Regions from separate parts of the Paenibacillus sp. 1781tsa1 genome, predicted to be linked through region 1. Evidence: riboswitches for the same ligand, from Rfam matches in the RefSeq annotation. Region 1 holds a riboswitch; each other region holds the start of a gene.
The links. Region 1 has a riboswitch for S-adenosylmethionine ahead of NKT06_RS25890 (methionine ABC transporter ATP-binding protein). Riboswitches for the same ligand answer to the same signal wherever they lie in the genome.

Region 1 (4,291 bases):
CATACCTCGTGGTATACACGGGTGCATTTGTGAGCCACACGAATTCTGCTGGCGGATGTTCTGGATTTCCGCTCTGTAACGGGCAGATTATTCCTGAGCTTTCGGGTGGGGTAGCGGTTGCTTTTGCTCACCGTGCAGCAGCAGCATCGCTCGTCATTGTTATTGCAGTTCTGGGTCACTTCGCTTACCGTAATCATCCGGACAACAAGGAAATGCGTACCCTTGGCGTGGTATCCGTTGTTCTCATCCTGATGCAAGTCGTCATTGGTATTTTCATGATGGTGACAATGAACCGCCCGGAAGTATATATGTTCGTAGCTCTCGCTCATATGCTGGATATCGCCATATTGTTCGGAGTTTTAACGTATATGAGTTTCCTGGTGTACAAGCTGCATCGACCGGTTAATCGGTTCTAGATACAGATACAGTTCTCTTGAAAGTACTCGGCCTAATATGAAAGTCCACCATCCAGTGATGTACATCATTGGACAGGTGGACTTTGTTTGATGTCAGGGGGATCAGGGCAACCTATGGCAAGCAGCAATTACACGGAATGGATGAAGTTTTATGGTGATGAAATGTTGATTCGGAAAAGAGGAGGTTAAATATGCTGCGAACGTTGTTGGGGGAAAAACCGCGTATAAACGAAGGTAAATTGAAGGAAGCGATGGACTCCATGGCGCATACACTTGAGCTGTTTCAGCGGCAAATGCATGTGGATCATGATCCCACGCACGACTATCGGAAACTGTATGTGTGGACTCAGGGACTCATCTCTTCACTGGATGAACTGGAGCAAAGCAGCTTCGCTGCAGCTCATTTTCGCAAAAAGGTCGTTGCAGGCTCAACGGACGACATGACACCGACTGAAAAAGCCGAGTATGCCCGATATGTGTATTTCTACAAAGATGGCTTCATCCGCTGCTTTGCCATTCTGGATAAAGTCGGTACCGTATTGAATGAAATATTCCAACTGAATACTTCAAATACAAAAGCGCATTTTTCTTATTTTACAGTGTTAAGGCAGTTCGATTATGCGAGGGAGCATCATGATCTTGCGTTGAAATTAATTCAGATCAAGGACTCATACCGGGAGCCGATGAGTAAGCTGCGCAAACGACGTAATATGGAAATTCACTACATGAACTCAGAAATGCACGATGACCTGTGGCAGTTACACCAGACCTTGCAAGGTAAAGTAAAGTTAGAGGATCTCAATCAGCATGTGCAGGAAATGCGTCAGGGCGTGGATATGGTCTGTGAAACGTTAACAGCCTCTTATCGTTATATTAATAAAATATGGCAAAGAAATAATTCCCTTTGACAAATCGGAATACTTGGAATATACTGAGTTTCAATTAGAGTGTTACAATGACAAAGAATGAACAGATATTTCTTAAAAGTTACATTCACATTATAAAGCATGAACTACATGAACTTATAAAATCCTACAACAACATATTTCTTATCGAGAGCGGCGGAGGGACAGGCCCGATGAAGCCCGGCAACCGATTTGTAATGACATGATACATGTATCATTCGTTATAGATGTTAGGTGCTAATTCCTACAAAATGGTGCAAGGCACGATTTTGGCAGATGAGAAGGTATATTCTTTCACGTGAAGAGCCCTCTTTGTTTCTGCAAAGGGCTCTTTTTTGTACTTTAAGGGGAGTTTTCCTTTAGATCGGGTAAAGATACATGTAGGTGGTTGGAAAGGGGCAAGTGCGATTGATTGAATTAAAAGGTCTAACAAAAACGTACGGCAAAGGAAAAAAGTCTACAACAGCGTTATCCGAGCTGAATTTGAACATCCAAAAGGGTGAAATCTACGGCGTGATTGGCCATTCCGGAGCGGGTAAAAGTACACTGATTCGCTGTATTAATTTGCTGGAGCGGCCTACGGAGGGTGAAGTATGGGTTGACGGAATCAACCTGACTGAACTGAGCAAAACCGAATTACAGCAACAGAGACGCAAGATCGGAATGATTTTTCAACACTTTAATCTGTTATCTTCGGCAACAGTATATGATAATGTGGCTTTTCCACTAAAGCTTGTGAATACACCCAAGGATGCCATCGATCGTAAAGTGAAGGAAATGCTCAATCTCGTTGGTCTGGAGAACCATAGCAACAAATATCCAGCTCAATTATCAGGTGGACAGAAACAACGTGTGGGGATTGCGAGAGCACTTGCGAGTGATCCGAATGTACTTCTCTGTGATGAGGCTACTTCAGCACTTGATCCGCAGACGACAAATTCAATTCTGAAATTATTGCTCGACATTAACGAAAAGTACAACCTTACAATTGTGCTGATTACACATGAGATGCATGTCATTCAGAACATCTGTGACAAGGTGGCTGTCATTCATCAAGGTGGCATTGTGGAACAGGGACCTGTAACAGAAGTGTTCCTGAAGCCGCAACATGCGATTACGCGGGATTTCATGATGCGTGACCATGAAGCTGGACTGGCTCTGGAAGAGACCGCTCTGGCGAATGCAGGCGTTGAATTGCAGGCAGGTGTTGCTTCCAAACTTGTGAAGATATCCTTTCTGGGGAACAAAACGTATGAAGCGATTTTGTCCAGAACGGTTCGTAAGACGGGTGTGGATTTTGCCATCCTGCAGGGAACGATCTCTACGATTAAACAGGTTCCTTATGGACAGCTGACCGTTCGGTTCGAGGGTGATTCTAATGCCATTGATCGGACGATATCCGAATTAACCGCTGAGGGACTTGATGTGGAGGTGCTACGTTAGATGGATTTTTCAACCGTACGTTGGGAAGAGATTGGTAAAGCTTCAATAGAGACACTACAAATCCTGGGCGCTTCTGGCTTGTTCACCATTATCATTGGTTTGCCGCTTGGCGTATTGCTATTCATGACGGCGAGATCCGCCTCAATACAGTCACGTGTGGTGTATACGATAATATCGTTTATTGTTAATATTCTGCGGTCAGTTCCTTTTATCATACTGATTATAGCCATTATTCCGTTCACACGAGCACTCGTTGGTACGGCTACAGGGGTATTGGGTGTGATACCGCCTCTAGTTATTGGAGCAGCTCCATACTTCGCTCGTTTAGTGGAAACTACTTTGCGAGAAGTTGATCGTGGTGTAATTGAAGCGGCACAGGCGATGGGTGCATCAACCGGACAGATTGTAAGACGGGTTTTACTGCCTGAGGCACTGCCTGGTCTGCTTGCTGGTATAACAATCACCATCGTTACGCTTGTCTCTTACACGGCGATGGCGGGCATGGTTGGTGGTGGAGGACTGGGAACGCTGGCAATCAATTATGGATACTTCCGTTATCAGTATGAAGTTATGATAATTTCCGTTGTATTTATGGTCATTCTAGTGCAAATTCTCCAGATGGCTGGAGATCGCTTAGTTACATTTTTCACCAGGAAATAACACATAGATAACATGATGGCCTATGCATTCGTGCGGACGCCACATGAAAAATTGATTAGAGAAGGGGTTTTACACATGAAAAAATGGTCTTTCGCTCTACTTAGTCTTATGTTGATTGCAGTTCTCGCAGCTTGCGGAAACAACAAGGATGCCGATAGCGGCGCAGACAATTCAGCAGGTGCACCACGCACGGTTGAATTGAAAGTTGGAGCTTCACCTACACCACACGCTGAGATTCTGGAAAGCATCAAGCCTGAACTGGAAGCACAAGGTATTCGTTTGCAAGTCGTTACGTTCAATGACTATGTTCAACCCAACCAGCAACTTGCTGATAAAAAATTGGATGCAAACTTCTTCCAGCATCAACCTTACTTGGACACAGAGAATAAAGAACGTGGATTCAACCTCGTTGCTGTAACTCCTGTTCATGTTGAACCTTTTGGCGGATACTCCAAAAAGATTAAATCTTTGGATGAATTGGCTGACGGCGCAAAAGTAGCCATTCCAAATGACCCATCCAATGGGGGACGTGCTCTGTTGCTGCTCGCGAAAGAAGGCATCATTACGCTGAAAGATAACACAAATATCACATCTACGATTCAAGATATCACAGCCAATCCGAAGAACCTGGATATCATCGAGCTGGATGCAGCCATGATGCCTCGTCAATTGGATGAAGCGGATCTGGTATTCATCAACGCTAACTATGCGCTTGAAGCGAACCTGAATCCGGCGAATGATGCTTTGCTCATCGAAGATCTGCAAGGTAACCCATACGCGAACATCCTCGTTTCGCGTGAGGACAACAAGGATTCAGATGCAATTCAGAAATTGGCTGCTGCCCTGCACTCCGAAGAAGTGAAAACA
Region 2 (4,291 bases), 390 kb from region 1:
GTAGGGTCCAACGGATGCAGCAACCATCGGTCGTGGCCGAGCTAAGACCACTGTCTCTAGGACATCAGACGTTTGTTGTGCCGTTCCGAGGACCAGATTGCCCTCCAGTTTGGCTTCCGTATTATTTACTCCGCCTTCCTGCACTTCTGCCCATACGTCATCTCTCGCCTGTACAGCCAGCTCCACCGTCTTGCGAATCAGGTCCAACGCTTCTTGCTCACCGATTCCTCTCTTGCGGAAGCCATCTACCGTGGCTTGATAACTGGATGTAATCGCACAGTCGGCTCCTGCCCTGAAATAATCCGCATGGACCTGAACAATAACATCCGGATTCTCAAGCAACACAAGAGCCGACCATAATGGATCATCCAGATCACATCCATGCTGTTCGAGTTCTGTTGCCAGCGCTCCATCCAGAATCATGACCGGATGTTCACGCAGGATCTGTTCTATGGGGTTAGTCTGTTGTGTTTGCGTCATCTACTTGTCCTCTTTTCTTATTCACACGTTCTGTTAGATAATAGGCTGCGTAACATACTACGATAAATGGAACCCCACAATACAGCGCAATTCGCTGTGTTGGGTCGAAGGCAATACCTATGCATGAAGCCAGGCATAATATAAATGAAACAATCGGTACCACTGGATACAGTGGTGTGCGGTAGACCAGATTTTTGACGGCATGTCCTTCCCGGATATACTGTCTGCGGAACAAGTACTGGGAAGCGCTGATGCTCATCCATACGGCAACAACAGCCAGACCTGAGATGGAGACCAGCGTAATATACACTGTACCAGGTGCAATGATGCTGGACAGCAAAGCCAAGGCACCACCCACCATACTGATCAGAAGTGCATTCAGCGGCACCCCGCGCTTGGTCAGTTTGGCAAACCAAGGGGAGATTGTCTTTTTATCTGCCAGAGACCAGAGCATTCGTGACGAAGCATACAGACCTGAATTCGCAGCAGAGAGAATCGCCGTCAGAATAACAAAGTTCATAATGTCTGCTGCATAGGGTACACCCACCCGCTCCATTACCGCTACAAACGGACTTTCCAGTACACTGGCATCCGACATGGGCAGCAAAGCCGACAAGATAATAATCGTTCCGATGAAAAAAATGACCAACCGCCACAGCGTGGTATGAATAGCTTTGGGAATTGTCTTTTCCGGATTCTCCGTTTCTCCAGCGGCAATACCGATTAACTCGGTGCCTGAGAATGCAAAGTTAACAGCAAGCATGGTCATCAATATCGCTGTAGCCCCATGAGGGAACCACCCGGATGCTGTAATATTGGAAAGGAATGGAGCCGGTTCAGAATCCGCCATGGGGATGAACCCAAACATGGCTGCACCACCAATAATAATGAAGACTACGATGGTAACTACTTTCACAGAAGAGAACCAGAACTCGGATTCTGCAAATAATTTTACCGTTAAAGCATTGAACAAAAAGATCATCAGTGCAAAAAGCGCGCTCCATATCCATACGTTTACCGATGGGAACCAGCGCTGCATCAACAGACCGGCGGCTGTGAATTCGGAGCCAAGCGCAACAGTCCAGGTTAACCAGTACAACCAAGCCACCGTGTAACCTGTTGCTGGTCCGATATATTTAGCTGCATAACTATGAAATGCTCCCGTCTCCGGCATATGAACAGACAGTTCACCAAGACAGAGCATGACCAAATATACTACGATGGCTCCAATCAGGTAGGAAAGAATGGTTCCCAGTGGCCCCGCCTGCTGGATTGTGTAGCCCGAGCTCAGGAATAATCCCGTTCCAATGACTCCACCCAGAGAGAGCATGACCACATGCCGTGCCTGCATTTTCCGCTGAAAATGCCCTTTGTCGTTGTTGTTCTCCATACCTGCTGCTCCCTACTTCTTCATCCAGAAAAAACAAAAAAGACCCACTCTTCCTAAAGAGTGCGCCGTTACTGACAAATAAAAACAAACGCTCCTATCTATCAGGCTGTTCACCCGCTGGAATTAGCACAGTATCCTTCAGATCTGTTGCTGAGGTTTCTAAGGGCCAGTCCCTCCACCTCTCTGGATAAGAAAATGATTTTTTACTAATATATCGATCTATCATGAATGTGTCAACATTTAAATCATAAATGGCACACCTCGCTATTCGGTAGAAGACCCCGGATTGGTAATGGTGGTCTTTACCTCGTACGTGATCGGCACGGTGCTAAAAATTTTATCCCAATCGTCTTTAACTTTTTTCCATGTTTTAGGTTCTTTGATACGCAAGCTATCCCGAAAATCCGCAACATCAACTTTGTAGGTATGCTGAAGTTTGTATAACACCTGTCGAATCTGTTGTTCGGCAAGCTCAGCAAAATCCTTTTCCAATTCTCTGAGATATTCACCTTTTTCCTCTTCCTCCGGAGAGCGCCAATCCTCCATCAGCCAGCCTTCGGATTCAGTCTTCACATGGAATGAAATATCATTGCCAACCACCTTGGGAATAATTTTCACCTTTTTCTTCTTGATTTCATATACCACGGTGAATCCTTGCTTGTTATGTGTCTTTAAGACACCTCCTTTTTTTTTGGAATTGAGCCATGACAAACCCTCAAGATCTGTTTGACTAAGTTCTCCGATGAATTTGGTTGTTTTCCCATCAAAAATGCTGCCTCCAGAGAACTTGTCCTCTCCATGGGAATTCAACACATTTTGAAGCAGAAAGCTGGAACCGGACTGCATCTGTGCATCTAACTTAGACAGTAATACAGGATCCAATATTTTGTTGGACAAGTACGAATTGTTCGTAATTCCTGTGAGATAAAAAGCCGGAATCCGAGACGGGTCCTGTGAAGTCAACACATCTAATGCAGAATGATGACTGATCAGCACCAGGCAGTTCGGTCGAATATCATTATCCCGTAGTACAAAATCAAGTAATTGGTCCAGACCATATTTTTTGGCAATATCCTTGGAGACAACGATTACCTTCAGATGATGTCCAATGAGGGGGCGATCGCGTCTTAACGCAAACTGACGGAAGATTTGCAACATGGAATCTCCACTGAGCTGTTCATTGGAGTAGGATGTTTTGCCGGAAGAAGGCGAACCGGATTGTTGGCTCGATTGACTATTGGTGAAGCCTGGAGCAATTTGCACCGTAGCGGTTACATAGTTCTTCTTAGGATATGTTCCTCCCTGTTCAGCGATGTCTTTTTCGAATGCTGTCTCTTTACCGACATCAATTCCAAGACCGACATAAAGACTTAGATCCTCTATTTCCCGACTGCTCCAGCATCCGGATATCAATAACAGAATGCACAAGGCAGAAGCTACACGTAAGAGAATACGGAATGGTATCATGCATGCTTGCCTCCTTTTTTGCGAATCAGACTTAACAACAGTAGGACCAGAGGTAAAATGGCGAATAGTATCACGGATACATTGCCGAGCATATCCCCGAGTGTAAAGGTATCATCCACCGTTTTAGGCATCATTGCTGTCACATAAATGAACGGAAGCAGACCATACATAATGCCCTTGATTTTTTTTGAACGGAACAAATCACGAATGCCCACCGACGCGCAATAATGTGTAATCGCTGTAGTCGAAAAGATTTGCATAATCCAGATGACCAACAATAAAGATTCGAACCGTTCAAATATCAAACCTTGTATCTCGAAGCTTCTTACCAAATCCAGCGTTGGCCAAGTCCGTGTTTTGATTCCATCGAGGGATAGACTACCTACAACCATGACAACAGTAATCAAATAGATTGCGGTCGTTATGAATATCCCCCAGCTCATTGCCATATTGCTCTTCTTCGGATTTTTCATATAAGCAGTCATGATTAGCATCACCTCATACCCCGTATATGACAATAGAGATGGCTTCAGTCCTTTGAAAACGGGCATAAGCCCCTCCCCGAGCACCGGTCTTAGATTCCCAATCTCGAATAGCTGATTACTCAGCAGAATTTCAATCACAAAGATAATGATTGTAATCGGCAGAATAATCTCGAACACACGTACAATGACACCAAGCCCGCCTGAGATCATATATATACCGATCCACATGAAGACCATAATAATCGCCCATGTGGGGGTGCGTTCAAGCAGATACATCCCTGTTACTTCAGCCATAACTCTAATTTCGAATGCGGCAATCACCATAAAGTACATAATCATGGCAAATCCTAATATGTAAGCAATCCAGCTCCCCGTAATTTCACGGGTGAACTGGAATACCGTTTTCCCTGGAAATCTGCGACACAAGGTTACCAGTACAATTCCGACACCTGCAATAATCAGTCCCGAC
Region 3 (4,291 bases), 3.8 Mb from region 1:
ATCCGCATGTTCAATGCCTACGGAGAACCGGAGCAGCCGGTCATCCACACCTACGGCATCACGAATTTCCAGAGGAATATCCGCATGCGTTTGTACCGCTGGGTAGGTCATGAGTGATTCCACTCCACCAAGACTTTCGGCAAAAGCAATCAGTTTGATATGACGCAGCAATGGTTCAACATAACGTGCATCCTTCACTTTAAAAGAGAAGATACCTGTGTTACCGGTGGATTGTTTATTCTGCACCTCATATCCCGGATGATCTGACAGACCTGGATGATACACTTCACCCACCGCTGGATGCTCAAGCAAGTATTTGGCAATGGTAAGCGCATTGTATTCATGACGCTCCATGCGAAGAGCCAGCGTTTTCATCCCTTTCATCAACTGGTAGGAGTCACTTGGAGACAATACAGCTCCAATGGAATTATGCAGGAACGCCATCTCTGCAGATAATGCCTCACCCTTGGTTATAATTAGTCCGGCCAGCACATCATTGTGTCCGCCCAGATATTTGGTAGCGCTATGAATGATGATATCGGCACCCAGTTCAATCGGACGTTGGAAAAATGGAGTCAACAACGTGTTGTCAACAATGGTCAACAGGTTGTAACTTTTCGCCCAGGAAGCAACGGCTTCCACATCTGTGATCATCATCAGTGGATTGGTTGGTGTCTCAATGAATACAGCTTTGGTATTCGGCTGACGAACCTTCTCCAGTGCTGCAAGGTCATTCGTGTCCACATAACTTGCGGTTACTCCGAAACGGGACAAGATGCGTTCAAGCAGACGATAGGTTCCGCCATACAGATCAAGCGATACGATCAGATGATCGCCTTGACCAAACATGGCAAAAATCGTTTGCAGGGCGGCCATACCCGAGCTACAGGCAAACCCTGCATCACCGGACTCCAGCGCTGCAGCCGCTTCTTCCAACACTTTACGGGTTGGATTCGTTGTACGAATATAATCAAACCCCGTGCTTTGTCCAAGTTTCGGGTGACGAAACGCAGTGGATTGATAGATCGGAAAGTTAATGGCGCCTGTTACCGGTTCATTGATGGACCCAATTTGTGCTAAGCGGCTTTCGATTTTCAACTTGTTGTTGTCTTCCATTGCTGCATCCTCCTGTAATCTCGATTAGATTTGCGGGCCAATATCGTAAGGTGTTTCTTGATACACATAGTAATTGAGCCAGTTAGAGAATAATAAGTTGGCATGAGCGCGCCAAGTGGCGGGTGGCACACGGGAAGGATCGTCATTCGGATAATAATGTCTAGGCAATGCGATATCCAACCCTTTAGCTGCATCCCGATCATACTCCCACTTTAATGAGAACGGGTCATACTCGGCATGTCCTGTGGCAAAAATTTGTTTGCCGTCTTTGGTAGCAACCAGGAAGATACCCGCTTCCTCGGACTCAGCCAAAATCTCTAAATTCTCATTCTTTTCAATATCTTCGCGTCTCACTTCCGTATGACGGGAATGTGGAACGTTGAATACCTCATCGAATCCACGCAACAACGGAACATGTGGTTTATTGATGGTATGTGGGAAAACGCCAAAACACTTTTCATCAAGTGCAACCTTGGGTACGTTAAAATGATGGTATAAACCTGCCTGGGAAGCCCAACATATGTGGAGGGTTGAAGTCACATTGGTTTTGGTCCATTCGAAAATCTCCTGGATTTCATTCCAATAGTTCACGTCTTCGAAATCCATCTGTTCCACCGGGGCACCCGTAATAATCATGCCATCGAAACGGCGGTGCTCAATTTCATCGAAGGTTTTATAGAACAGATCCAAATACTCCTGCGACGTATTCTTCGACGTATGGGATTTGGGATGTACGAGAACAACATCCACCTGAATAGGCGTGTTTCCCACCAGACGAAGCAATTGTGTTTCAGTCGTTTCCTTTGTGGGCATCAGGTTTAATATAGCGATACGGAGTGGACGAATATCCTGCTGGTATGCAGAAGTTTCATCCATGACGAAGATATTCTCTCCTTCAAGTACTTCTTTTGCTGGTAGAGTATCCGGAATTTTGATTGGCATGGTAAGTCTAACTCCTCCTTGTGCATAGATAGATGCAGCCGCCACTGGCTTGATGTCTTCACATCAGTATAGTGATTGACTGCCTTGAGCTTGTAAAAACATTGAATTGCTCTTTCATCCAACGTTACAAACAACCTCAAGTTCCTTAGCGAAAATCACTGCTGAGAAGTCGGGGCATATGACAAAGACCTTCCTCGGATTTCGAGAAAGGTCATATGTAAATAGATATGCGCCTCTCTCATCTCTCAGTTACAACAGTGCCACTTGACACTTGGTCGCTGCAAGAATTAGCACCGTGCGGTATACCGCCGGTTGCCGGGTTTCATCGGGCCAGTCCCTCCACCTACTCTTGATAAGATTTCGCTGTATTAGATTGTAATTTAATATGGTTCACCGTCTACTTTATTACATTAATGCCCTCACGTCAAGTTGCAGTTCTCTGTCTGCGGTCCAGATCGGAACCGTTCATCATCCGTTGTCATACACTGCCTCAGGGCGCGAAATAGACACATTTTTGCGCTTGAAAGCACCTTGTACCAGCGGTATACTAAACAAGGTGTTATAAACCCTTATGTGAGAGGTGACATATTAAATGGATGGCGACCCGAGGCCTGACTGGCAGCCGAATTCCGACAAACTGCATAGAGAATTGACATCAGCATGCCGGCAGCGGGACGTGACTTCCGTTTGATTATATAGTGAACGCAGCCCTGATCTCCAGGCTCCGCTGCCGACCGGCTGATTTGTTCTTTTTGCGCCCATAATGATAATATCCGCCAAGTTGGCGGGTGCAGAAGGAGTAGATTAACGATGAAAATCCGGTTGGTAAACAACGGTGTATTTATTCCGGTGGACGATATTCAGCAGGCGCTGACTCCACCAGCGGAAGGATTCTACTGGATTGATGCAGATGTAGACGATTTGGCGGTACTTCAGCCTCTGTTCTTAATGCATGATCTGGCTGTGGAAGACTGTCTTAGTGACGAAGAACAACGTCCGAAGATTGAAATTTATGAGAACCATTATTTTATTGTGATTAATAGCATCCGTTTCGATGATGAAGAGATATTTCTGCGTGCGGTGAACTTGTTCCTCGGCAGACATTTCATTATTAGTGTTACGAAGCAAAAGGTCAGCGAATTGCGTACACTGAAACCAATCCTGTGGGAACAGGAAATCAGTACACCGGATCGTCTGTTGTATTTGCTGGTTGACTTAATTGTTGATAATTATTTCACCGTAGGTGACCGAATTGAAGCACGGATCGAGAAGCTTGAGGAAGACATTCTGATGCACACCAAAAAGTCACATCTGAATGAAATCATCGGGCTGCGCAGTGAGATTCTGTGGCTGAAAAAAGTCCTTGGACCTCAGAAAGAGGTCATCAACACCCTAAACAAAAAAGATCTGCGTCTCATCGATGATCAACTGCAAAAGTATTTCAGTGACATCTATGAGAATGCCGTAAAAATATCGGAAACCTTTGAGACGTATCGCGACCTGATGGGCAACTTGCGAGAAGCCTACCAATCGAGTATAGCGAACCGGGCGAATGAGATCATGCGTGTATTTACTGCCATTACCACGGTCTTCATGCCGCTGACGGTTATTACCGGTATATACGGCATGAACTTTACGAATATGCCTGAGCTTAACTGGAAATACAGCTATTTTGTTGTGATTGGCCTGATGGTTACCCTGGGCCTGAGCATGTTCTTCATTTTCCGCAAAAAAGACTGGGTATGAACTCGTATGAAATAACAAAGACGACGCGCTCCTCTTGGAGAAACGCCTCGTCTTTTTTCATTTCCGATCATTAACCAACTTGCTTCTCTGTCTCTGCGTGCCGACGAAAGCGGATCCGAATCATGCGCAGTTTTTCATAGACCTGCTCCAGACTTCCTCCGTCGGGCTTCTTCGCTCCATACACCTTATGTAATACTGGCTTCAGGAACGTATCTCCCAACTCCTCATATGCACTCCATACAGCCTCTTGTTCGTTCTCTGGCATCACAGCAAGCTCCACATCAAGAAGGCAATCGGTATCATAACCTTCGTGATCCAGTGCCTCTAACCACTCAACCAACTCGCGTCGGGATAATCCGGATCGATTAACAATTTCCTCTAACGTATACCCTTCCTTCATGCCTTCAAGCACCTGCTTGCGCGTGGTGAACTTATCAAGTTCCTGTTTGTACTTCTGCTCTCTCTGCTTGTATAACCAACTCTCATA

Region 2: it holds a riboswitch for S-adenosylmethionine, as region 1 does, so the genes downstream of both, mmuP (S-methylmethionine permease) here and NKT06_RS25890 (methionine ABC transporter ATP-binding protein) in region 1, are expected to answer to the same signal.
Region 3: it holds a riboswitch for S-adenosylmethionine, as region 1 does, so the genes downstream of both, metA (homoserine O-acetyltransferase MetA) here and NKT06_RS25890 (methionine ABC transporter ATP-binding protein) in region 1, are expected to answer to the same signal.

Annotation. Positions count from the first base shown of each region.
Region 1 is NZ_JAMYWY010000001.1:5,756,166-5,760,456, reverse strand. It holds gene NKT06_RS25900 (COX15/CtaA family protein) at 1-416, shown strand, start outside; gene NKT06_RS25895 (Cthe_2314 family HEPN domain-containing protein) at 608-1,324, shown strand; SAM riboswitch class I at 1,463-1,604, shown strand; gene NKT06_RS25890 (methionine ABC transporter ATP-binding protein) at 1,730-2,764, shown strand; gene NKT06_RS25885 (methionine ABC transporter permease) at 2,765-3,424, shown strand; gene NKT06_RS25880 (MetQ/NlpA family ABC transporter substrate-binding protein) at 3,500-4,291, shown strand, end outside.
Region 2 is NZ_JAMYWY010000001.1:6,141,311-6,145,601, forward strand. It holds gene mmuM (homocysteine S-methyltransferase) at 1-480, opposite strand, end outside; gene mmuP (S-methylmethionine permease) at 458-1,870, opposite strand; SAM riboswitch class I at 1,962-2,064, opposite strand; gene NKT06_RS27550 (Ger(x)C family spore germination protein) at 2,135-3,337, opposite strand; gene NKT06_RS27555 (GerAB/ArcD/ProY family transporter) at 3,334-4,291, opposite strand, start outside.
Region 3 is NZ_JAMYWY010000001.1:1,994,048-1,998,338, reverse strand. It holds gene NKT06_RS09020 (PLP-dependent transferase) at 1-1,116, opposite strand, end outside; gene metA (homoserine O-acetyltransferase MetA) at 1,141-2,058, opposite strand; SAM riboswitch class I at 2,294-2,417, opposite strand; gene corA (magnesium/cobalt transporter CorA) at 2,869-3,804, shown strand; gene NKT06_RS09005 (HRDC domain-containing protein) at 3,875-4,291, opposite strand, start outside.